Stieleria sp. JC731: one gene and its partner. The protein of the gene in region 2 interacts with the protein of the main gene of each other region in a pairwise test. Links are inferred from orthologs where the notes say so. Each region holds a gene or a part of one and is shown on either strand. Other genes may lie near its edges. The genes, in order: dnaB and LOC67_RS23285.

Region 1 (11,589 bases), on a different replicon or contig from region 2:
GTTCACTGCCACGCTGCATCCGTGTGCTCCTACACTGGAATACACCAAAGAAGCAAGCCGATGTACGCCACGTCTATTTGCATGACGCGGTCAAACTTCGCCCCGACCTTTGTGACTTGCCGCCCGTCGATTTCGAAGAACTTGAACAATGGATTCAGTCACAGATCTCATCGAGTTCCGCAAGCTGAAAAGCTAACTTAGTGTCCCGCGCCCCCGCTCGCCCGGGGAAATCGGTCAACTGTCGAACGCTTACTGAGCCCCAAGGCTTTATTTTGGCGAAAAAGTCCAACCTGAGGTTTCAAACCGCTGCCGAACTAAGTGTGATCCACGCGTCTTACGTGATTGGAACCGGCGCCCGATGCACCGACAAAGCCACGGAAGACAAGTTGTCGGCTCCGACAAGCCAGATTAATACGAGGCTGGCATCGACCATGGCCGATGTCCCCGGTTTTTGGTCAGCCTTGTTCGCCGAAGTCGCTGCCGGCGCTTCGTTAAAGCTCGCCTGTGAAGAAGCACTTGCGATCGCAGGATGTAGTGAGCTGCAAATCGAAGCGACCGCGGCTGCACTTTGCAGCCAACTGGACGAATGCAGGATCGCCCTCGCCAATCGGTTCCCAAAACTGCAGGAACAGCTGAAGCTACGAGCCGGTCCGCTGCGTGATCGCTGGCAAACCTATGGTCCGGGGATGCTAATCGAAACCGCCAAACTGATCTGGCATTCGACGCCACCAGACGGTTGGTGGCCCGAAACGATCGACTGTTTGTTGGTCCAACCGTTTCGTGGTGGCGATGGCGGCTTTGATTCGGGAAGCCGTCGTATTTGGATCGAAGCGATGTTGACCGATCCCGATCCTGTCGTCACCGAAGTCACCCGCCTAGCGTATTACGCAACGCAGGTTGCCATCGGTAGACATTTGGAGCAGTCTCTCGGTCCCGGACCGCAAATCGATCATCCCGAAGGCTTCGGTTCCGGCACCCGTCGCCACACTCTACTGCCATGGGACTTGGGTTCGGTTCCGGTTGTCTTGCAAGCGGCATTCAACTTGGGGCTCCATTCCCAAAAGGATCTTCCCATCGGCAAGGCCATCACGCTATGGCGACTTGGCGACGAGGCTGTTGCCGAAACCACCGAAGCTTGGTGGAAACAATGGAAAGATCGCAACGCCGCAATGCCGGTCTCGCTAAAAGGCCTTTCCGAAATGCTGCAGCCACTCGCCCAGCGACGCCAAGCGAGTCGTCTTCAAGATCCCATCTAACCGTTGCTATCGTTGCCAATCTTGACTTTGATCGAACCGAGCATCTTGGTCATCTCTTCTTCTTTGGTGCCAACAAAGAGAATGTTATCCAAGACAATCGCTCGCTTTTCAGTCGCCGGATGCAAAATTAAACGACCTGCCCCAAGCAACGCATACTCAAAGACGTCGTTGATCTCTTTGTCGACACGCAAGTTGGGCGCCGGATAGCGTTTCAAGTCACTTAGCATGCCATGGTGGTGCAGCAGTTCGTTGTTGGAAAGTTCCCAGTAGTTGAATCGCGTGCTGACGAACACCGCGATGTACATCAATCCCATTCCGAACGTCATACACAAAAAGAAAGTCGTGTTCGCGACCGGTCGGATGCTTTTTGCCCAGCCTTCAAGTGCCGGTAGCAAACCCGGACGGGAAAGAAATAACAGCCATAGCCCCATAGCGACCGACGTCACCACGAACATCAACGTCAATGAAGTCGCTCGTGGAAAATCAAAGACGATGACGAACATATTCGCCATCAGAACGGCCAAGAACAATCCGGTCATCATCACGGCCGTTCTGTCTTCGACTGGATTGACCGAATCATAGCCGCCGAGCCACAGCACCAACGACGCGATAATCGAAACGATTAGAGTCGGATACATGAAAATGAATTTGGGGTAGGGAACAAGCAAAATTCGCTTTCTGGCCCCGTTCCCAGATGAACCACTCGACACGGGTGTTTTCGTTTCTTGTTGATCGCCTTGGCTCATCGCAACTGTATCCTGCCTTCACGTTCCTACTGTTTCTCACGTAGTGCTACCAATCGCACTCTGCACCGGTCGATGATCCCTCACCGACGACGGCCGTCCACGGATCATTCGCAGCTTTGCGATCGCCGTTGGACTGACTCGTCAATGAAAGATCACAGACTCGTGGATGAAAGTTTATCCTGCGTTCTGGTTCCGTGGCACCATTGCCGCGATTCACGGGCGCCAAAACATCCGAATCACGCTGCGATGTCAATTCTGCCCCGCTTCGCGCAACAGGGCACTCAACCAATAATCTCGGGCCAACCAATACATCAAATCAAACCCGGAGAAACACTATGAGCGATCAACTACAACGAACGCTTGTTCTACTGAAGCCAGACGCCGTCCAACGCCGCTTGATGGGTCAATTGATCGCACGATTTGAGGCCAAGGGGCTGAACATCATCGCGATGAAAATGCTGCAAGTCACTCCAGAATTGTCAAAGCAGCACTACGCCGAACACGTCGAAAAGCCGTTTTATCCAAGCCTGGAATCTTTCATCACTTCGGCTCCAATTGTGGCTTTGGCGATCGAAGGCCTTGATGTCATCAAAGTCGTACGTGACATGCTCGGTGCGACCAACGGGCTAAACGCCGCTGCCGGAACGATCCGTGGCGATTTCAGCAGCAGCCGCCAAATGAACTTGGTACACGCCAGCGACGGACCAGAAGCCGCCCAACGTGAACTGGAACTTTACTTCGAAAGTTCAGAAATTTGCGACTACGAGCCTGTTCTGACACCGTTCATGCGTGCTGGTGACGAGTAGACCTCGCGTCGCCTGTATGGCCGGACGCCGCTGATGGCTATGTCTGCGGATGGGCAGATTGAAAAGCAATAGGCAACGCTTTGCAGGAAGCGTTGCCTATTTTCGTATTGCGAATTTCTTAGCGGCCCAGACTCTTTGCGGCCCAAACCGACTAAATCCCGTTTCGGACCACTCCGACGGCGACGCCGATGACTTTTGCATCGGAGACGTACAACGGTGCCATCCCGCTGTTGGCGGGCTGCAGCCGAATCCTACCTTCCTCGGGAAACCAAAACTTCAGAGTTGAATCTCCGGTGGCAAGCTCCGCGACGACCATTTGTCCTGGCTCTGCCGAATCTTGTTTTTGAATGACGACAAAGTCGCCGTCCTGAATGTGGGCGTCAATCATCGAGTCGCCCGATACCTGCAGAATGAAACGATCGTTTTTGCAGAACATCCCGCTGAAATCGACGCGGTCGGTCTGTTCGAACGCCAAGGCTGTCGTTCCGGCTGCGACCAGACCCGCCATTGGCAAGCTGTGTCCGCGGTCGGCTGTCTCGGTCAATTCGATCGCGCGAGACTTATTGGGACTGCGTCGAATCAGTCCTTTTCGTTCCAGAGCGCGAAGGTGACACATCACACCGTTGGGGCTTTTGATGCCAAATGCTTCGCCGATTTCGCGAACTGTTGGCCCGTAGCCTCGGTTGATAATCAGTTCACGTATCAACTCATACACGCGGCGCTGCCGATCCGTGAGTTGCTTCGTTGCCATTTGCTTACTCGTTGATTTAGGAGTTATGTCGCCGAGCCGACAACCAACAGGAGTATACCCGATCCACCAGTGCAATTCCATCGTTGCCTGGCAATACATGACTTGGATCACATATGTCCAATATCGAAGTGTTAATCGGCGAGCGGGTGGTTGGCCCGACGCCTTCAGACAGCAAAAACAATTCGGCGGGCGGGTTTTTGCCGATGTAGATTCGATGAAGGGTCGCGTAGAAAAACGCCCCACACCGAACGTAAACCAATAACGTGACTGAACTTACAGCTCGAAACACGCATCCGTCACGGCGGTGGCGCTGAACCCTCAACACTTTTTCCACCCGCTTGAATTCTTTGACATTGGTCGAAAACCGTCCCAGCCCGATCATCCGGAGGGCGTCTCTAACCGTGAATTCTTGCCTCATGCGAATGAAGATCAACCGCCAGATTTAATCCAAAGCTCTCCGACGACAATTCGATTTGACTTGCGTGCTAGCAAACTTAGAATCTCGCCCACTCAACGAGCGTCGACGGGAATTGCTTTCAATTCCAGCACGGGGCGTTAAGAGAGTCAATTTGATGGGTTCGGGAGGCTGAAACGCCACCCAGCGGAGCTAGGTTGGCTGCTTTTCTTGCCAACGCTTTGGCTGCTTTTCCGAGCTAATCAACAGGATCACATTCACACCAAATTTGTCGGCCGGGATTCCCCACGTGGCCGTGATAGCAACGGTTGGCAATTTGGATCAGTTCGTTTCGCAATTATCCATGATGGAGGACTGCGCTCCCGGTATGTCCGCAACGCAAGGCTGCAACGATGACTCGGATGTCATCGTCACATTCAAGGAGGCTTTGAAGCAGCGTGTGGGCGCGGAGCGTTACCAGATTTGGTTTTCTGGGATCGAGTTCGAAGTCGAGACACCGCAAGCTGACGGAGCGAAACCGGACTGCATCATCGCAACCGCTCGCGGGCAGTTTGCTGCGGACCGTTTGAGCAAGAACTTCATGTCGTCGATGCGTGCGGCTGCATCTGCCGCATGCGGCGGACTGACCAACGTTCGTATCGATGTTGCCGGCGCCCCCGCTCAACAAGTCGGGCTGCCATTTGCCGATCAAAGCAGCGAAGAAACAGCTGCGACCGCGGACCCCGCTTTAGGTTCAAGTCAATCAACCGCCTCGGCTCAGCCGAACAGCGTAGGCCGAAAGAAACCAGGATCGGCGAAAAACCGTTCCTATAGCCGTCGCCCACAAACACAATCACTCGCTGCGATCCTCGCCGACGGAACCGACAGCCGCAAAACGGCTGCTCAGGCATCGGCTCCGGTGCCTGCTCGCCCCCAAACGTCTGCCCGACCACAAAATCCGGCAGCGACATCAAGGCAATCGAATAGCGGATCGGAGACCACCAGCGGTTCGCCCACAATGTCCGCTTCGACGCGTCAAAACATGCGTCAGGCAATGGACCATAGCTGGGACAATTTCGTTACCGGACCTTGTAATCGCTTGGCCGTGACCGCCTGCGAAATGACGATCGAAGCACCGCGGACCGCTTCACCGTTGGTCCTCTGGGGGCCTCCCGGATCCGGAAAGTCACACTTGCTTGGCGCGGTCGCTAAAAAACTTCGTTCGGTGCATCGCTTGCGACACGTGATCATCATGTCTGCGGAAGACTTCACGAACGATTTCATCAAAGCACTTCACGGCAACAGTCTGCCTGCGTTCCGATCGCGTTTCCGCGATGCCAGTGCGTTGTTGATCGACGACATTCAGTTCTTTGTCGACAAGAAGGCGACGATTCGTGAGCTCCAGCACACGATCGAGATGTTCGCCGAAGCTGGCAAACCGTTGGTCTTCGCAGGCACCAAAGCCCCGACTGAAATCAAAGGCCTGGGCGGCGAGCTTAGCGGCCGACTGGCATCAGGACTTGTCTGCCAAGTCAACAGCTTGGACTTTGACACGCGAGTGGAATTGCTCCGTCGTTACGCCGACAACAGCTCGCCAAAGTCTTGGCCTCAAGAAACATTGGCCGAAATCGCTGAATGTGTCGATGGTGATGGGCGATTGCTAATCGGCATCGCGAACCTGATTTCGCTGCTACAGCGGATGTATGGCGAAATGCCAACGATGGATCAGATTCGACAACACGGCTCACATTTGCTGCGATCATCGGGCGTTCCGATTACCTTGCAAACGATCGAACAAGCGGTCGAAAAAGTGTTCCAGCTTGAAGGCCGTTCGTTGCAATCGAGTTCGCAAGCGAAGAGCCTGACCGGACCTCGAATGTTAGCGATGTACCTATCGCGTGAAATGACCGGCAGTCCGTTTTCGGAAATCGGCGGGCACTATGGGGGACGCAGCCACAGCACCGCGATCCTTGCATCACAGCGAGTTCGCCAGTGGTTGGATTCCAATAAAACGATCGGCCGCGGAAACACCGCATTGTCTACCGACGAAGCCATTCGCCGCGTCGAGGCAACTTTAAAAACGGGCTAAGCAAAACGGGCTAGACGATTTGTCAGCCGGAAAGCCTGCCTGGACGTGTCGTCATTCTCTGTTCGTATTTGTCGGTTCCAACAAGAAGCTTTCAGTTGAACTTGCTCGTCGGCGGCGAACAATGGAAACTGACTGGCCAACTTCACCATCAATCTCAGCCAGAAAAACCAGGGATCGGAGCGTTGAGCACCGGAGACTTTGACCGTTCAAAGGACAAAAAGAAGAAACGCCCCCAGTCGGCGGCAGAGATCCTTCAGCGACAACCGCCATTTGATCTCGAAGCCGAGATGGGAGTGCTGGGAAGCATCCTGATTCTTCCGGAAGTCTGCGATGATCTCGCTTCGCTCCGCGCGGACGACTTTTATGATGACGCCAATCGCGCGATCTACGCGCAACTGCGCGACATGTACGATGGCGGGGAAAAGATCGACGTCACCCTGTTGGTTGCTCGGCTAAAGAAAGCTGACGAATTCGAAACCATCGGCGGTGCGGCCTACCTGGCGAGGCTGTCTTCTGCAGTTCCCAACGCGGCACACGCAGTTTACTACGCTGAGATCGTTTCCGAAAAAGCGGTCTACCGAAAACTGATCCACGCCGGTACCGACATCCTGCGTGATGCCTACGACCAATCCAGCGAAGCTCGCGAGCTGTGTGCTCAGGCGGAAGCCAAAGTGTTTTCGATCATGGACGGTCGATCGGCAAACTCATTGCACTCGATGAACGACGTTCTACATGCGGCGATGGACCGTATGGAGGCTCGCCTGCGCGGTGAAGTGACCGAGGGTACGGTCGAAACCGGGTTGCTGGATTATGACACGATGACCGGTGGCCTTCACATGGGCGAACTGATCATTTTGGCGGCCCGTCCTTCGATGGGTAAAACGGCCTTGGCGATGAACATTGCCGAACACTGTGCGATCGAATTGCGTCAGCCGGCGCTGTTCATCAGTTTGGAAATGTCCGGGATCGAACTTGCCGACCGGATGCTCTGTAGCCTTGCGCGTGTCAACGGCCACAAATTACGTAACGGTACGATCAGCGCCGACGATCAGACGCGATTGATCAACAAAGCGAACGAAATTAGCACCGCCCCGTTCTACGTCGATGATTCCCCCAGTCGAACGGTCAGTGAAATCGCGGCAGCGGCAAGACGTATCAAACGTCGAGAGAACGGCCTCGGTCTGATCGTGATCGACTACCTTCAGCTGATCGAACCGGACAACTCACGTGACCCCCGGCAGGAACAGGTCGCAAAAATCGCACGTCGTCTGAAAGGGATGGCTCGGGAATTAGAAGTCCCGTTGCTTTGCCTGTCTCAGCTGAACCGGCAAGCCGAAGACAGCAAAGACCACAAACCCAAACTTAGCCACCTTCGTGAATCTGGTGCTATCGAGCAGGATGCTGACGTTGTGATGTTCGTCCACCGTGAAGAGTACTATCACCGGGGCGAAGAACGCGCTCAGTACGCCGGTCAGGCTGAAATCATTATCGCTAAACAGCGTAACGGCCCGGTCGGCGATGTACAGCTAACTTGGGAATCCGACTTCACACGATTCGGAAACCGAGCCCCCGAGCATCACGACGAATTCAGCGACTATGCCGAATTCACTACCCCGGGCGGCTTCTAATCAGAGCTTTGATCGGCTCCAAGGATTTGCCCATCGTTTTGCCGCAAGACGAATTCTGAGTCCGTCTTGCGGCCGCCCAGTGCGAACACCTTTCCCGGCTGATGCGGATCACCCAAACCAGCCGGGAACGAGTGGTTGACTTAGCGTCCGGTTCAGTTCGTCTCCGGATCGGGACGAAGCGAAAAGAAACCGAAGTGGATTCCATCGGGTTCGTTGTAGCCGAATGATCCGGTCGGTGCGAAGTACTTTTCTAGTTCCGAGAATGGCGGCAACTCGTTGCGGTCCATAAGCTCCGAGAACTTTCTTGCGACAACGTTGTTCTCTCCGGCACTTCGCAAGAAGTTGCGAGAGTTCTGGTCTTTCGCCAAGTCATAAATCATCCGCATGCCTTCGGCACCATCGATGAACGACAGCATGAATGGCTCATCGCCATCCAGCTTGCCACCGAGCTCACCTGACACCAACGAGTATTCGGGCAGGTCGACCAGACGGGGCAATTTCCCAGCTTGGGCGAGAGCAACCTTTTCGATGAAATCGGTGCTGTCACAGTAGATCAACCATTTATCCAGCACTAAAAAGCTAGGCTCTGGCCGACGAAGGTTCTTGGGAAAGTTCTGTCCTGGACCACGCATCCGATAGACAACGTGACCAGCAATCGTTTCGACGTTGAGGCCTCGTTGCATTCGGTCGCGAACCTCGGCCAAGTCCGATTTTGCCTTCGCAGCATCTTTCAGTTCGAACGCAAATACATTCACGCCACTGTTGATTCGCATAGGCGGTTCCATCCAAACCAGCCTGACGAATCGACCGGTAAAGTTTCCGAGAACGTCGTCTTGAACGCTGATCCCGATTCGTGTGCTGACGGGATCTTCGACAAACCGCTTTAGTGCGTCGGCTCCCTGGAATCGGTCCAGCACTTTGCCAAAGTTTTCATAGGCTTTCGCAAAATCCCAGTTCAGCGAAGTGTACGTCACGACTTTTTCAGGAACCCAGTCCGGCGGTGCTGTGACACCGGTCTCTGGACGCAGCACTCCCAACAGTCCGTCACGCGGCGGGTCAATCTTGATATGCCAATGAGCGATGCTTTCGAAAACATCGCCGCCACGGAATGAACTCCCGCCGATTCCACCAATTCTCGCGACACCGAGGTCTTCGATCGAGGGCCACAGCAATGCGACGGTGATCGAATCCGATCGTTTGATGATACGATCAGCAATCGCATGTGGATCAATAAAGAAAGTCAACTGCGGACGCGTTTCTTCTGCGCCGACACACCGTGAAATGATCGTGCCGAAGGTGGCATTCTCGGCTAACGTTGGCTCATCGCTTTTGCCGATCCAATGATTCAAAACGTCTTGTGCGGCAGAATTACCAACTCCGATCACGAATGTCCCATCCCGTTCAAAGAATTCGATGGGAAGACGCCCGGCACGATTGGGCAACATCCGCTTGACTTCGGTACCGTCGATTTTTACAACACGGCGAACACGTTGCTTGGTGAGTTCACGCTCAAACCGATCAACGATCTTCATCAAGCTATCGATATTCTCACCGGCGTCGACGATAAACGTGAACCCGAACGAGTACTGCTCGCGAAGCTCTTGTCGTTTTTTGCGTCGCTGAATCTCACTTTCGTCAGCATCGTCGTCGAAAGTGAGTTCCGGCTTTTCGTCACCTTCAAGTGGCTTTGCCGGATGAATCGCGATGGCGACTTGGCCTTGCGGAATGTCCAGCAATTCGTCCAGGCCGATACCGATCTCATCGCTTACCTGTTGGAACAAATCTTTGAGCGTCGCATAGAATTCATCGGCAAAGGGACGCATCTTGGGATCGTTGATCATCATCCCCAGCGAAGACTTTTTCATGTCTTTGCGAAGATCAGCAGCGTTGTCCAACCGAATGTACGCCAGGGAATCGCTTGGGAACAAACGAGGAGCCCCGGGCAGACTGTCGGACGAATCGTTCTCCGCCGCCGGTGCCGACGGCATGCCGACCGCTAGGCCTACCGTCGTCAGAAACACGGCGGCCAAAGTCTGTTTCATGTAGGGAGCGAATCGTAGAGATCCGTCTCGCGCTCGAATCGTGCTCATGATCAATCTCAAGAGGGAGGGAAAAGTTTAGGTGCCCCGATTTGGCGGCCAATTGCCAAAGGTGACAGTGCCTGAATTTGCGGTCCTGGTCTGAACTTGCCGACTGATTCGGTTTTGCGGTCCGAATCTTGGCACTTTGAACTGAACTTGGCAGGCAAAAACCGAAACGTTTGGAGGCGCCAAACGTTAAAGTAGGGTAACAAATTCAACCAATTCATTTTCGCAAGCGGTGACCGCATCCATGCTGAATTTGCCATCTGACAGCCTCAACCAACGTCGCTTTCATTGCGTCTTCATCGCTTTGGTAGCCAATTTGTCACTCGCATGCTTGGCCAGTGCTCAGTTTTCCTCTGGAAGCACGACTACCGGAACCGACAGCACTTCATCCTCAACCGGAACGTCGACCGGCAGTTCCACAATGGGGTCCGGCAGCAGTTTTTCACTCTCCGCATCCAGCAGCGAAGGTTTTTCTGGAGTCCAGCGTGGATCGTCCATCGGTTCCGAGAACGTCCAGGGTTTCGGGGCTGCCGCGGAGTCGTCCGGAACCACCGGGCGATCGAGCGCGACAAGTGCCCGTGGCGGTGGCATGGGAGGTCTCGGTGGCCTTGGCGGATTGTTTGGAGCCTTAGGAAATGCCTTCGGCGCACAGAATTCCGCCAATTCACAACCAACCATTCGTGTCCGTCTGCGATCGGCAATCAACGCTCCGCCGCTTAGCAGCGTGCAAGTTCAATCGGCGGCAACGAAAGTCTTCGACCGGCTTCCGGCGAACAGCAGCGTTCGAAACGTCAACATCACCATGGCCGGGCGAACCGCCGTCCTAACCGGAGTGGTTTCCAGCGAGAAAGATCGCCGGATGAGCGAGCTGTTGATGCGGTTGGAACCAGGGGTGAGCCAGATCGACAACCAAATCACGATCGCCGAATAAGTCTGAAGTCAATGGTCCCGGATGGATGGTTTGTTGTTTTAACCGCGGCTAACGCCGTTGCGGCTCATGGGTCTGCCTACTGAGCCGATACGCGCTAGCGTCGGTTACTCCCATCCTGGTCCAGACACAAAGCCTCACTCAACCGCGGCTAACGCCGATGCGGCTCAAGGGCCACCTACTGAGCCGATACACGCTAGCGTCGGTTCTTCCCATCCTGGATCCAGACATAACATCTCTCTCAACCGCGGCTAACGCCGTTGCGGCTCAAGGGCCACCTATTGAGCCGATACGCGCTAGCGTCGGTTACTCCCATCCCGGTTCCAGACAAAACATCTCTCTCAACCGCGGCTAACGCCGTTGCGGCTCATGGGCCACCTACTGAGCCGATACGCGCTAGCGTCGGTTATTCCCATCCTGGTCCAGACACAAAGCCTCACTCAACCGCGGCTAACGCCGTTGCGGCTCTTGGGATTTTCCGATTCGCCACACGGAACAACTTCATTCTGCGGCCAGTTCTCGGACGATTGTGAGCGCGGATTCTTTTGAATCCAATTCGCCGTCGAGCTGCAACTGCCGAATCTTGGCCAGCCATGAACGGAACTGCGGCCCCGGACGAAACCCTTCGGCGATCAACAGATCTCCAGTGACCAGCGGTTCCGGATTGAGTCTCTCGACAGGCCATTGCAACGCTTCTTCACAGCGTTTGATTCCGTCGGTGGCTATCTCGTCAGCGTGGCAAACCGTGCGTGCACATTCAATCACAAATTGAATATCCCGATTGATCAAAACCGGCTGCAGTTCCGACCATGCCATCGGTGCCGCATCAATTACGATCTGGTACAAATCACCGGCTGCCGCAACCCGTCGCAGCTCTTCACCAGACAACTTCCAACGACTCGAC
Region 2 (11,563 bases):
TAAAGCTTCCGATCGTCTTCGGACAGGATGTTCAGGATTCGATCCAGAACCTGCTCGTTGATCTCCTTCTCTTCTGCCTCTACTGCCTCTTCTTCTGGACCGAGGCTTTCGCTGAACACCTTGTCTTCGGGATGGATCGCTTGCGTTGGAATCCGCTTTGCAAACTTGCCGTCCTGGTTCCGCCGTTTGCTAATCCGAATCGGACCTGCTTCATCGCGGTCGAACACTGAGTTCAGCATCGATTGAAAGATGTAGGTGCTCGGTTTGGTTCCGCGATTCTCATCGAACTTGCGGACGGAATTGATGACTGCCTCAACTGCAAGTGACTCGCGTTCCTCTGCAGTCTGCTTGCACTTCGTCGAGCCTGAATTGCAGATCGACTCGATCGCATCAAGGTACTGGCGAATCAACATCATCAGTGATTCCTCACAGTTGTCCTCCTGCACATTCTTGATCAAGCGAAGTTGTTCATCATCGGATAGTTGGACTGACTTGATAAAGTCGCTAAGCATTTGCCGTTCCGTGGGAGATTTACTTAAAACCGATCTACGCCCTAAACAGGACTGTTTCTGAAATGTAGCTACGCGATGTTTTTAGTCAACTGCACTTCTGAGAAAACGAAGCAACGTCGGTTGAGGGGTCTGTAGACAGTTCTGTGTTAAGAAACGGTTATTCGCACCTACTGCCGTCAGGTTTGCTTTTGACCTTTGCGTTCATGCAAATAACTTCACTCGCTTTTCCAATCCACAAGCTGAATGTGTCAGTGAAGATGCAGTACAAAATCAGATTCATCAGGACGGGAAATGATGGTCCGTGGCTGATGAAAAAAGACAAGGCGATCAGTGAAGCGATCGCATACAAGAGCGTGGGCGTTGACGTAGAAGTTGTCCCACACCGAGTGAAGATTCGATATGACGGTGACCGATGCGCCGGTGATCAGATGCATGACGGTGAGCTACCGTCAGTGACGGTCGTTAGGGTCCGCTGCAATCCGGTCGAGGACTAGAAACTCACGTAAAAACGTGGTATTAAATGCAAAAAGCAGCGGTTTCATACGATTATGATTCCGCTGCTCTAACCAGCTGAGCTATGCCGCCTTTTTGTTTTTTGCAGTGCTTCCTGCGAGGCACATTATTTACAAAACATCCGGCTGCCCAACAAGGCCCGGATCGGCTTTCGATGCTCGGTTTTTTAACACTCGCTTCATCGACGTACCTGACTGTTTCGTACGTTTACCCTCAGCAAGTTCACGCCGTTTCGAAACATTTTCATCTTTGGTCGCCAATTCGGCTATCTCGACCTCGCTCCCGCTGCTCCGGTCAAGCTTTTCTCACTTTGAAGCTCCCTGCATCACGTTCCAATTGATCCGCTTCAGATTTCATGCTGAACCTAGTCAAAGTCGCCGAAATCGCCGTCACAGTCACCACTCCAGTCACTCGATGAATGGCCGTCAAAACCGCCGAGCGAGAAAATAGACGCGAGCAGCCCGACACCCAGAATGAGCGCCAGACCGACAAAAATCTGATTTTCCTGAATGAATTTTTCGATCATCTTACCCTCGCAATGTTCGCCAACTTTGACTCGAAAATCGCAAAATCGTACGTCAACATTTCCAGGCTCGATCGGCCTCCCATTTCTGTCACTCTATTTTCATCAATTCCAAGTACAGCCCTGCTTACAAAACGCTCCAAGGCGATTGGATGGGTCGTACCAGGTGGGACGCGATGTTGATTTAAAGCAACATCACCGTCGATCGACGGTGATACGTTACTCACCTTCGGCTAGCTGTCGAAATTCATCTTCAGAGAGCACCTTGACTCCCAGCTGGTTCGCTTTATCGAGCTTGCTGCCCGCCTTCTCCCCAGCGACCAGATAATCCGTGTTCTTACTGACGCTTCCCGATGCCCGACCGCCGAGTTGCTCGATCAGCTTTTTGATTTCATCACGTTTGTAGTGATTCAAAGTGCCTGTTACGACAAGCGTCTTGCCATCGAGCGGACGGTTGCCAGATTCAGATACCTCGACATCATCAAATAGTTTGACTTCGACATCGGCGAACTGCTGAATGATTTGCTGGCCATAGTCATCGTGCAAAAACTCATGCAAGCTCTCAGCGATCCGTTCGCCGATCTCGTGAATCGCTGCAAGGTCTTCCGTACTGGCTGCCTGCAGCGATTCGATGGTCGGATATTTCGCAGTGATCAGCTTCGCAACGCGCGGGCCAACGTGGCGAATCGAGATAGACGATAAGACGCGTGCAAGACCGCGCTGGCGACTTTTCTCGATGCCTTTGACGAGGTTCTCCGCATTGCGTTTTCCAAACTTAACTTCGACAAGCTTGCCATCTTTTCCTTTGCGCTGCTTCTTCCATTCGAGCTCGCTGAGTTGTTCGACTTGTAATCGATAAAGATCGGCGTAGCTGGAAACGAGTTCATGCGACAACAACAAATCAACGACTTCCTCACCCAACCCATCAATATCCATGCCGGTACGACTTCCGAAATAAATCAATCGTTGTTTCAGTTGGGCCGGGCACTGTGGGTTGGGACAGCGGATGTAGACCCCGCCTTCGTCACGAACTAGCTCGGTCGAACATTCGGGACACTGGTCAGGAAATTTGAACTTGCGCAGCGTTTTGGAACGCTCGTGTTTTTCAACGCGGACGACTTTGGGAATAATCTTGCCAGCCTTTTCAACCACGACGACGTCGCCCACACGTACGTCCAAACGTTCGATCTCGTCAGCATTGTGCAGCGAAGCACGCGAGACGGTTGTGTCGGCAATGTTGACCGGCTTTAAGTGAGCAACCGGAGTGATCGCGCCCGTTTTACCGACTTGAACGGTGATCTTTTCCAGGACCGTTGTGGCTTCATAGCGTTCGAATTTATAGGCAATCAACCAACGAGGACTTTTGCTGCGCATCCCCAGTTCGTCACGCTGCGCGAAATCGTTGACCTTGAAGACGATCCCATCGATCTCGAATGCCAAATCTGGCATCGCCTCTTCCAGTTTTTGCACTGCTGACAATGCGTCTTTCCAGTGCTTGAACTCTTTCACATCCGGAGTCATCGGAATTCCGTAGGAGGCGACCTCGCGAAGAAACTCCATGTGGTTTGTCGCTCGCAGTCCTTCGACTTGGCCGACGCCATGACAAAAGAAACGCAGGTTGCGCTGGGCCGCGATCGCCGGGTCGAGCAACCGAATTGTCCCCGCGGTGACGTTGCGAGTGTTCTTGTAAGGCTCACCACCAGAGGCGACTTGGCGATTGTTGAGCTCCGACAGATCCTCGTTTGTCATGTAGACTTCGCCACGGACTTCGAGCACGGCGGGTGCGGTATCGCCCGACGTTCGCAGCGGAAGATCACGGATCGTGCGTATGTTGTGCGTGATATCGTCACCGACGGCTCCGTTTCCACGCGTCAGGCCCCGAGTCAACTGCCCGTCTTCGTAGCGAATCGAAGCGGCGACCCCATCAATTTTGTACTCCATCACCCAACCGATTGCCTGCCCTTCGAGCAGCTTTTCGGTCCGCTCAAAATACGCTTGTAGCTCTTCGATGGAGTACGTGTTATCGATCGATAACATGGGAACGGAGTGTTCGACCTGTTCCAAATGTGGAACGGGTTCGTCGCCAATTCGCTGCGTTGGTGAGTCCGCGGTTAGTAGCTGCGGGTGCTGCTGTTCAAGCTGACGAAGTTCGTCCAGCAGCTGGTCGTATGCCAGGTCGGTGATGGTCGGTTGGGCGAGCACATAATACGCGTTGTCATGCTTGCGGATTTCGTCGCGAAGTTCATCCACTCGTTTCGCAGGATCAGCCATCAATATCACACTCAGAGCAAAAAGTCGGACTGTCTGACTGGACGTCGAATCGAGACGTCGAATCAAGTCACTATCATAGGCGATTAGGAAAGATCTGGGACGTAGGCTAAAGCCTTCCCCTTAAAACGATTGCTTTGCCGACCAAACATCCGTCTGTTCGCCTCGCCCTGTTCATCTCGTGCTTGCTTGGTTCACAATCGAACGCTAATTTCCATGCTCGAAACTGCCTCATCGTTGTAAAGTCTCATGACCGAACCGAAAATCGCGATCCGCTTGGACGCCTTGAAACTGCCATTGAAAAAGTCACTTGATGTGGCAGCCAGAATGGGCGTTGGCTCGGTTGAGTTAAACGGTCGTGGCGAAGTTCATCCGGATAGCTTGACCGAAACCGGTTTAAGACACCTGAAGAAGCTACTTGATGAACGCAACCTGCGTGTCGCCAGCCTCCGTTTTCAAACGCGTCGTGGGTATGACAATCCGCAAGACTTGCAACGGCGAATTGATGCGACGAAGTCAGCGATGCAGCTTGCCTACAAATTGGGCGCATCGGCCGTCATCAATCACATCGGTTACGTACCTGAAGAAATTACCGATCCTCGATATGAAACCTTGGAATCGGTGATGCAAGACCTCGGCCGTTACGGTGCACGTGTCGGGGCATTTTTAGCCGCTGAAACGGGGGCCGAATCAGGCGAGACTCTGGCGCAACTTTTGGATAGAGACGACGAAGGTTTCGTCGCGGTTGCTTTCAACCCCGGTCAGCTGGTCGTCAATCGCCATGATGCGATCGAATCATTAGCGAAGCTGAAATCCCGCGTCCAAGTCGTTTGTGCCACCGATGGCGTCCTGGACCTCGCTGCCGGGCGTGGAATTCGTGTTCCGATTGGCGAAGGCACCGTCGACTACCCGCATCTATTGGCAACACTCGACGACGCAGACTTTAGCGGACCGATGATCGTCGGCCGAGAAGACTCGACAATCGACGAGATCGCCCACGGCGTTTCCTACCTGCGAAATCTGGCAAGGTTTTAAACCGTCAACTGCAAGCCATCGCCCGCAGGTTGGACTCACTATCGGGCCGGAGTCCCGCGTTTGCGTTGGTACTTCTTGGCATTTTCGGCCTGTCCGGTCACTTCGTATAAAAACTGACTTGGGATTGTCGGCCGTGCCTTGCCCCATTTTCGGCGGGTCAACGCGAGTGACATGGTCAGTTTTTCCTGGGCGCGGGTGATTCCCACGTAGCAAAGACGACGCTCTTCGGCGATGTCTTCGTCACGTCCCGATTTAACGCTACGTGAATGTGGCAGCAGGCCTTCTTCGAGCCCAACCATGTAGACGACAGGGAACTCCAGTCCCTTGGCGGCGTGTAGCGTCAATAGCCACACCGCGTTTTGCATCGCTAGCTTGTCTTTCTCGTTTCCCATCTCACGCCCCGACAAAGCGATGTCGGCAAGGAACCCGGTCAAGTCAGCGTCATCGCGACCATCTTCGAAAGCCGAGATCGCGTTGGTAACCTCTCCCAACGACGCCATGCGGTTTTGACGATCTTCGGGTTCGTCGTACAAACGGTTGATTTCGTCGCTGTAAGCGGTTTGAGTCAGCAGGGTCTCCATCGCCGCCGCCAGCGAATCACTTTTAGCTCTTGTGTTGACGTCGGCGTGAATCGACTTGAGCTGCTCGACACCACGCTGTGCTGCTGGGGATAGATCGGCAACCAAATCTGGCTTCTGCATGATCTGCCAAATGGGAACGCCCGCGGCGACGGCATGTTCCATCAACGTCTTCACCGCTTTGGCACTGATGCCGCGTGCCGGTGTATTGATAACACGAAGCAACGAGACTTCATCGTCGGGTTGGTCGATCCACTTGAGGTAAGCGACCATGTCACGCACTTCGCGCCGATCAAAAAACGATTGGCTACCCAACATCACGTAGGGGACATTCGCTTTACGAAGCTCGGTTTCAAAGAGTCGTGGCTGTTCGTTGGTACGGAACAAGATCGCGATGTCGCGTGGTTGGATATGTTGGTTTTCGATCAGGTGTTTGATCTCACTAACAACCGATTGGGCCTCTTTGATTTCGTCTTTGTGCTGTGCGATACGCGGACGGATGCCATCGGGACGTGACGGACGCAGGACCTTGTCGTGCCGATACTTATTGAACTTGATCAGCCGGTTCGCCATTTCGAGGATCGAACCACAACTGCGATAGTTCGCCTCCAGACAAACGACTTTGGCATCCGGCCAATCGTTCTTAAAGTTCAGAATGTGAGTAACGTCGGCACCACGCCAGGCATAAATCGATTGATCGTCGTCACCGACCACACAGAGATTTCGGTGCGCACCGGCAAGGTGCCTTGTGATGCGATACTGACTACCGTTGGTATCTTGGTATTCATCGACAAGGACGTGATCAAACCGCTTGGCTTCTTCGTCGCGAATGCTGATGTGCTGATCGAAAAGCATCTCGGTCTGCAGCAATAGGTCGTCAAAGTCCATCGCGCCGCGGCTTTTCAAACCCTCCTGGTAACGTCGATAGCCCGCGGCGGCCAAATGCTCGCGGTCATTTGAAGCTTCCAAGGGAGCTCGATCGGGAAGGATCGAAGCGTTTTTCCAGTTGCTGATAATGTTCAGCAAGTCACCGGGCTTGAGCGCTGTGTTGGGCAGACGCAATTCGCGAAGCACCGCTCGAGCAAGCGACTCCTGATCGCTTCGGTCATAGATCGAAAATTTGTCGGGATAGCCCAGCGCTGTCGCGTGACGCCGAAGAACTTTGACGCAGTGTGCGTGAAAGGTGCTGATGGTTGGCTCAGGGCGTTTCTCGCCACGTTTTTTGCGTTTTTTCGAATACCCCAACAGCTCACCGATCCGCTCTTTCATTTCACCGGCGGCTTTATTGGTGAACGTGACTGCCAGAATCCGATCAGGAGACGTCCCATGTTTGATCAAATTGGCAATGCGAAACGTGACCACACGCGTTTTGCCCGTTCCGGCTCCGGCAAGCACCAACAATGGCCCCGACAATGTGTTGACCGCGTCTGATTGGGCGGGATTCAATCCGTGAGACAACGGGGATCCTGAGCGTGCGAGATGATGAGGTGGCCAGCGGCGATACGAATGGTCGCCAAAATTGAGCACCGTTGGCGTTCGGTACGTTCAGCTGAAATGCTAATGATTCCGCGGAAATCGGCAAGCGACGATCAGCAGATGACCTGTCCAGGCTCCGCAGTTCGGCAGATCCGTAAAATGCAGTCCCAGCTAGGTGACAATTTAGGTCAACGAGGATTTTGCCGCGCGTCGCAATTCGAGGGAGTCAATACCGCCTCGTTGCATAGCGCCAAAATAAAAAAAACGCTGGATGAGGAATGCCCCACCAGCGTTTCTTTGTTTTATTACGAACCCGACTGAACTGGTAAACGGTACTTCGAACCAATCAGCAACACGATTCGCCGCCCAGCCGTGCGTGTGCGTCCTGATCGAACGCTGAGGTCGATTTAGCGCTGAGCGTCCCGGTCGATCACTGGGTCAGCCGAACCGGTGGATAGCAGAACCAATGAACCCTGCTGTGGCTTGCCCGAATTTAAGAACGTTCGGTTGAAGGGAATGTAGTAGCAAGCGTAGGTACCGTTTGATGTATTCAGAACGTAGATCACGGAGTTTGCAACTGGGTTGTTGTTGCTGCTGGGGGCGTCGACCAGCCCGGTCACCATCATGTAGCCAGTGCCCTTGCCGGTTCCCAAGACGTCTTGGACGTTCACGGTGAAAAGGCCCATGAATTTGCCAAGCCGTGGATACATCACCGAACATTGCAACAGACCAGAATTGTGGTCGAGAACGAAAAGCCCCTCGGCTTCGTTGCTAATCAAACCGGTTGCCATCGAAAATTTTTCGCTGGAAATGGCGGCCGTTGCGTTGAGTGCTGGAAGTTTCCATTGGCCGACTTCGGTGCCCGAGCTGGTTTCACGCAGGGCTTGTGTTTGACCGGCGAAGTAAGCGGCAACAAATGTCGCCGCAAGTGTTGTTACCGCAAAAAAGACGGTAAGTTTCCGACCCTTTCGACGCGACGATAGATTTTCGATGCGCGATTCAGCCGACGACGTTTCGGCATTGGTTTCGGTTGGGATCAAGGTCATGAACGAAGCTCCAGACGAACGGTTTGAATGTCGAAGACGAGCCTGACAAGCAGTTGAGGGGCCGGACAAGCGGTTGACGGGGAATTGTAGCGCAGGCGGAGGATCTTTACGATTGCAACCTGCTGAGATTTTTTCCCCTTGAAGCGTTTATTGTCTCCCTTCGCATCACCGAGGTCAACAAAACCGCCATGGCTCTGAATGAACCCCTAAACCGCAAGCTCCGAATGGCACTGGTTGGCGGAGGACAAGGCTCCTTTATTGGCCGCGTTCACTCCATTGCCGCTTGCTTAGACAATCGCGCTGAATTGGTTGCCGGTGCACTGAGCAGCAATCCCGAACGTGCGAAGGCATCCGCGCCCGATTACGGAATCGCCGAAGACCGAGCTTACACCAGCTATCAAGAAATGCTGGACGCAGAACTGAAGCTTCCCGAGGGCGAACGGATCGACTTCGTCAGCATCGCCACGCCAAACCACGTTCACTTCGAAGTTGCCGACGCGGCAATCAAAGCCGGCTTTAACGTCGTTTGCGACAAGCCGATGACGTTCGATTTGGCCCAAGCGGAACAGTTGCTGCAAACGCTTCAAAACAGCGATGTCGTTTTTGCGCTCTCGCACAACTACACCGGTTATCCCCTGATTCGCCAAGCTCGCGAAATGATCGCCAGCGGTGAACTGGGCGAGATCAACGCCGTTCGTGCCCAGTACATCCAAGGTTGGTTGCGTACATCGCTTGAAGCCGAAGATCAAAAGCAAGCGGCATGGCGAACTGACCCAAGCAAGAGTGGCGCTGCGGGAGCCTTCGGTGACATCGCGACGCACGCTTACAACCTCGGTCGCTACATGACCGGACTGTTGCCCGATCAGGTTAGCTGCAGCTTGAAGGCGTTTGTCGAAGGCCGAAAACTTGACGACTATGGCACCGCAGTGATTCGTTATGAAAACGGAGCTTTGGGGACCGTCACCGCATCACAGATCAGCCATGGCCGCGAAAACGATCTCGAAATCGAAATCGACGGCACCAAAGGTTCTTTGAAGTGGCGGCAAGAAAACCCGAACGAGATGATCTTCCGCCAAAACGGGAAGGCTCATCAAATCCTCACCCGTGACCCCAACGCACCTTTCATGAATTCGATGGGGGCTGCGGCTTGCCGTTTGCCATCGGGACACCCCGAAGCATTCTTTGAAGCGTTTGCCAACGTCTACGCTGCGGCGTTTGACGCGATGGCAAAGCGTGCCGCTGGTGATAAAGTCGAGCAGAAAGACACGGTCTACACCAACTGCTACGACGGTGTCGAAGGCATGTACTTCATTCAGCAGTGTGTCGCCAGCAGCAGCGAAAATGCGGCTTGGTTGCCTCTGAAGCACGAAGCCGCTCGTCGATAGTCGACGGGTAGGTAGCACAAAGTCTTGGGCCTAACAGATCGGCCCTTGCGTTACCCGCCTGAAAATCGAACGCAAACGCAGCGATATGCGTTTGCCAATTGAAGTGACCGGTTCAAGCGAGAATTAGAAAACTGATGTCCGCCTCACCGAGTCGCGTTGCCGTAATCATGCCCGCTGCAGGAAGCGGGCGCCGATTTGGTTCGGAGCGAAATAAGTTATTCGCTCAATTGGACGGCAAACCCATCTGGCAACAAACAGCTGAAATGCTTCGGCGACATCCAGCTGTCGTACGTCTGGTGATGCCGATTTCAGACGATGACCGTGACTACTTTGAAAACGAGAAGTCCCGTGTTATCGAGCAACTACAGATCGAGATTGTTCGAGGTGGCGCGGAGCGAACCGATAGCGTCGGATCGGGTCTAGATCATCTAGCGACAGACAACGACATCGATTTGGTAGCGATCCACGATGCGGCCAGACCACTGGTTCACACGGATGAATTGCAACGAGTTTTCGAAAAGGCCCTGCAGTGTGGTGCGGCAATCCTGGCTTCGCCGATGACGGCAACGGTCAAACAATCACTTGACCAAGGCAGTTCATGTTCGACGATTGATCGAAGCATCTTGTGGATGGCACAGACACCCCAGGTTTTTAAACCGGACGTTTTACGTCAAGCTTATAAGCGTCACCGTGGACGGCCGGCCACCGACGATGCCGAGTTGGTCTCACGCACTGGCGTGAACGTTGCCTTAGTCGAATGCTCCGCCGAAAACCTAAAAATCACACACCCAGGCGACCTGACGGTTGCCGAAGCCATAGTGCAAAGTCGAAAAGCAAAACGCGATGAGTGAAAAAGACCTGATTTCAGAACTACGTTGGCGTGGATTGATTCATCAGACCACCGACGAAGATGGCTTGGCGAAATTGCTGCAATCGGGCCCGCAAACCGTCTACATCGGATTTGACCCCACCGCATCATCGTTGCACGTCGGCTCGTTGATGCAATTGATGATGCTTCGCCGGTTTCAAAATGCCGGTCACCGTCCGATCGCCTTGGTCGGTGGCGCGACAGGGATGATCGGTGACCCCAGTGGCAAAAGCGAAGAACGCAACCTGCTGTCCGCCGATCAACTGGCTGCGAACGTCGCTGGCATCGAATCTCAAATGCGGCAACATCTGCGATTCGAAGGCGACCAAGCCGCGATGCTGCTTAACAATTTCGACTGGATGAAGGACTACAGCTACCTGGAATTCCTTCGTGACATCGGCAAAAACTTTCCCGTCGGAGCGATGATGGGCAAAGAATCTGTGCGTGCTCGTTTGGGCAGCGATGCCGGACTGAGCTACACGGAATTCAGTTATATGCTGCTGCAGGCATATGACTTCGTTTACTTGTGCAAACATCACGACTGTCGAATCCAAGCCGGTGGCAGCGATCAATGGGGCAACGTCACCGCTGGGATCGACTTGGCCCGACGGATGTTGTCAAAGCAGGTGTACGGAATCACCGCGCCGCTGCTGACGACGACCGATGGCCGGAAAATGGGCAAGACGGAGAAAGGCACCGTTTGGCTCGATCCCGAACGCACCAGCCCTTACGAGTTCTATCAGTACTGGGTCAATGTCGATGACAATGACGTTATGCGATGCATCGCGTACCTGACCGAAATCGAGCGTGAAGAGTACGACGAACTGGCCGAAGTGACGCAGTCCGATCCGGCTCGCCGTACCGCTCAAAAGCGTCTGGCCGAATGGTTGGTCGAATTTGTTCACGGTGACGCCGGCCTCCGTTCGGCTCAATCGGCCAGCAAAGTTCTATTCGGTGGCGAAATCGAAGCCATGGACGACCAGCAATTGGGCCAAATTTTTGCGGATGTTCCCAACAAGCAGCTCTCCCGCGACATGCTCTCGGGGGAGGGGCTTTGGATCGTCGAAGCATTCCAACTTGCCGGATTGGCATCCAGCAGCAGTGACGCAAGGCGAGGCATCAAGGAAGGGGGCGCGTACCTGAATAATAAGCGCGTAACCGACATGAACCTCAAATTGACCGAATCTGACCTCGCAAGTGAGACTGTGATGGTGCTGCGGCGCGGTAAAAAGAAGTACGCTCTGTTAAAATTTGCGTGATCGGTCGTCCTTCGCGTCTTGCGTTTTGACGATCGAAACCTTTTCGCACAGCGATGGTTTCATCATCTATGAACGCACAAAAACTTTTCGTCCGCGGCAT

Evidence for each region.
Region 1: the proteins of LOC67_RS23285 (region 2) and dnaB interact in binary tests that used the Escherichia coli proteins (3 or more experiments, as listed by UniProt). The link is inferred for Stieleria sp. JC731 from one-to-one orthologs.

The regions. Positions count from the first base shown.
Region 1 is NZ_JAJKFQ010000005.1:757,833-769,421, reverse strand. Bases 5,527-8,447 are described here. They hold dnaB (replicative DNA helicase), read left to right. Parts: upstream 5,527-6,224; coding sequence 6,225-7,670; downstream 7,671-8,447. Other genes in these bases: LOC67_RS13815 (DUF3352 domain-containing protein), read right to left, coding at 7,823-8,447; LOC67_RS13825 (DnaA ATPase domain-containing protein), read left to right, coding at 5,527-6,042. Also shown: aroH (chorismate mutase), read left to right, coding at 1-188; hypothetical protein, read left to right, coding at 201-1,256; hypothetical protein, read right to left, coding at 1,253-1,894; ndk (nucleoside-diphosphate kinase), read left to right, coding at 2,338-2,808; transcriptional repressor LexA, read right to left, coding at 2,960-3,559; more of DnaA ATPase domain-containing protein, read left to right, coding at 4,318-5,526; more of DUF3352 domain-containing protein, read right to left, coding at 8,448-9,760; BON domain-containing protein, read left to right, coding at 10,002-10,688; CCA tRNA nucleotidyltransferase, read right to left, coding at 11,187-11,589. UniProt on the Escherichia coli protein: The main replicative DNA helicase, it participates in initiation and elongation during chromosome replication. Travels ahead of the DNA replisome, separating dsDNA into templates for DNA synthesis.
Region 2 is NZ_JAJKFQ010000026.1:165,531-177,093, reverse strand. The notes cover bases 4,389-7,283. They hold LOC67_RS23285 (ATP-dependent helicase), read right to left. Parts: upstream 6,888-7,283; coding sequence 4,890-6,887; downstream 4,389-4,889. Other genes in these bases: LOC67_RS23290 (sugar phosphate isomerase/epimerase family protein), read left to right, coding at 4,389-4,851. Outside these bases: sigma-70 family RNA polymerase sigma factor, read right to left, coding at 1-512; hypothetical protein, read left to right, coding at 821-1,006; hypothetical protein, read right to left, coding at 1,390-1,551; NAD-dependent DNA ligase LigA, read right to left, coding at 1,768-3,819; more of sugar phosphate isomerase/epimerase family protein, read left to right, coding at 4,066-4,388; hypothetical protein, read right to left, coding at 7,313-7,951; Gfo/Idh/MocA family protein, read left to right, coding at 8,140-9,336; ispD (2-C-methyl-D-erythritol 4-phosphate cytidylyltransferase), read left to right, coding at 9,471-10,187; tyrS (tyrosine--tRNA ligase), read left to right, coding at 10,180-11,463; EF-hand domain-containing protein, read left to right, coding at 11,532-11,563. UniProt on the Escherichia coli protein: Rep helicase is a single-stranded (ss)DNA-dependent ATPase involved in DNA replication; it can initiate unwinding at a nick in the DNA. It binds to ssDNA and acts in a progressive fashion along the DNA in the 3' to 5' direction.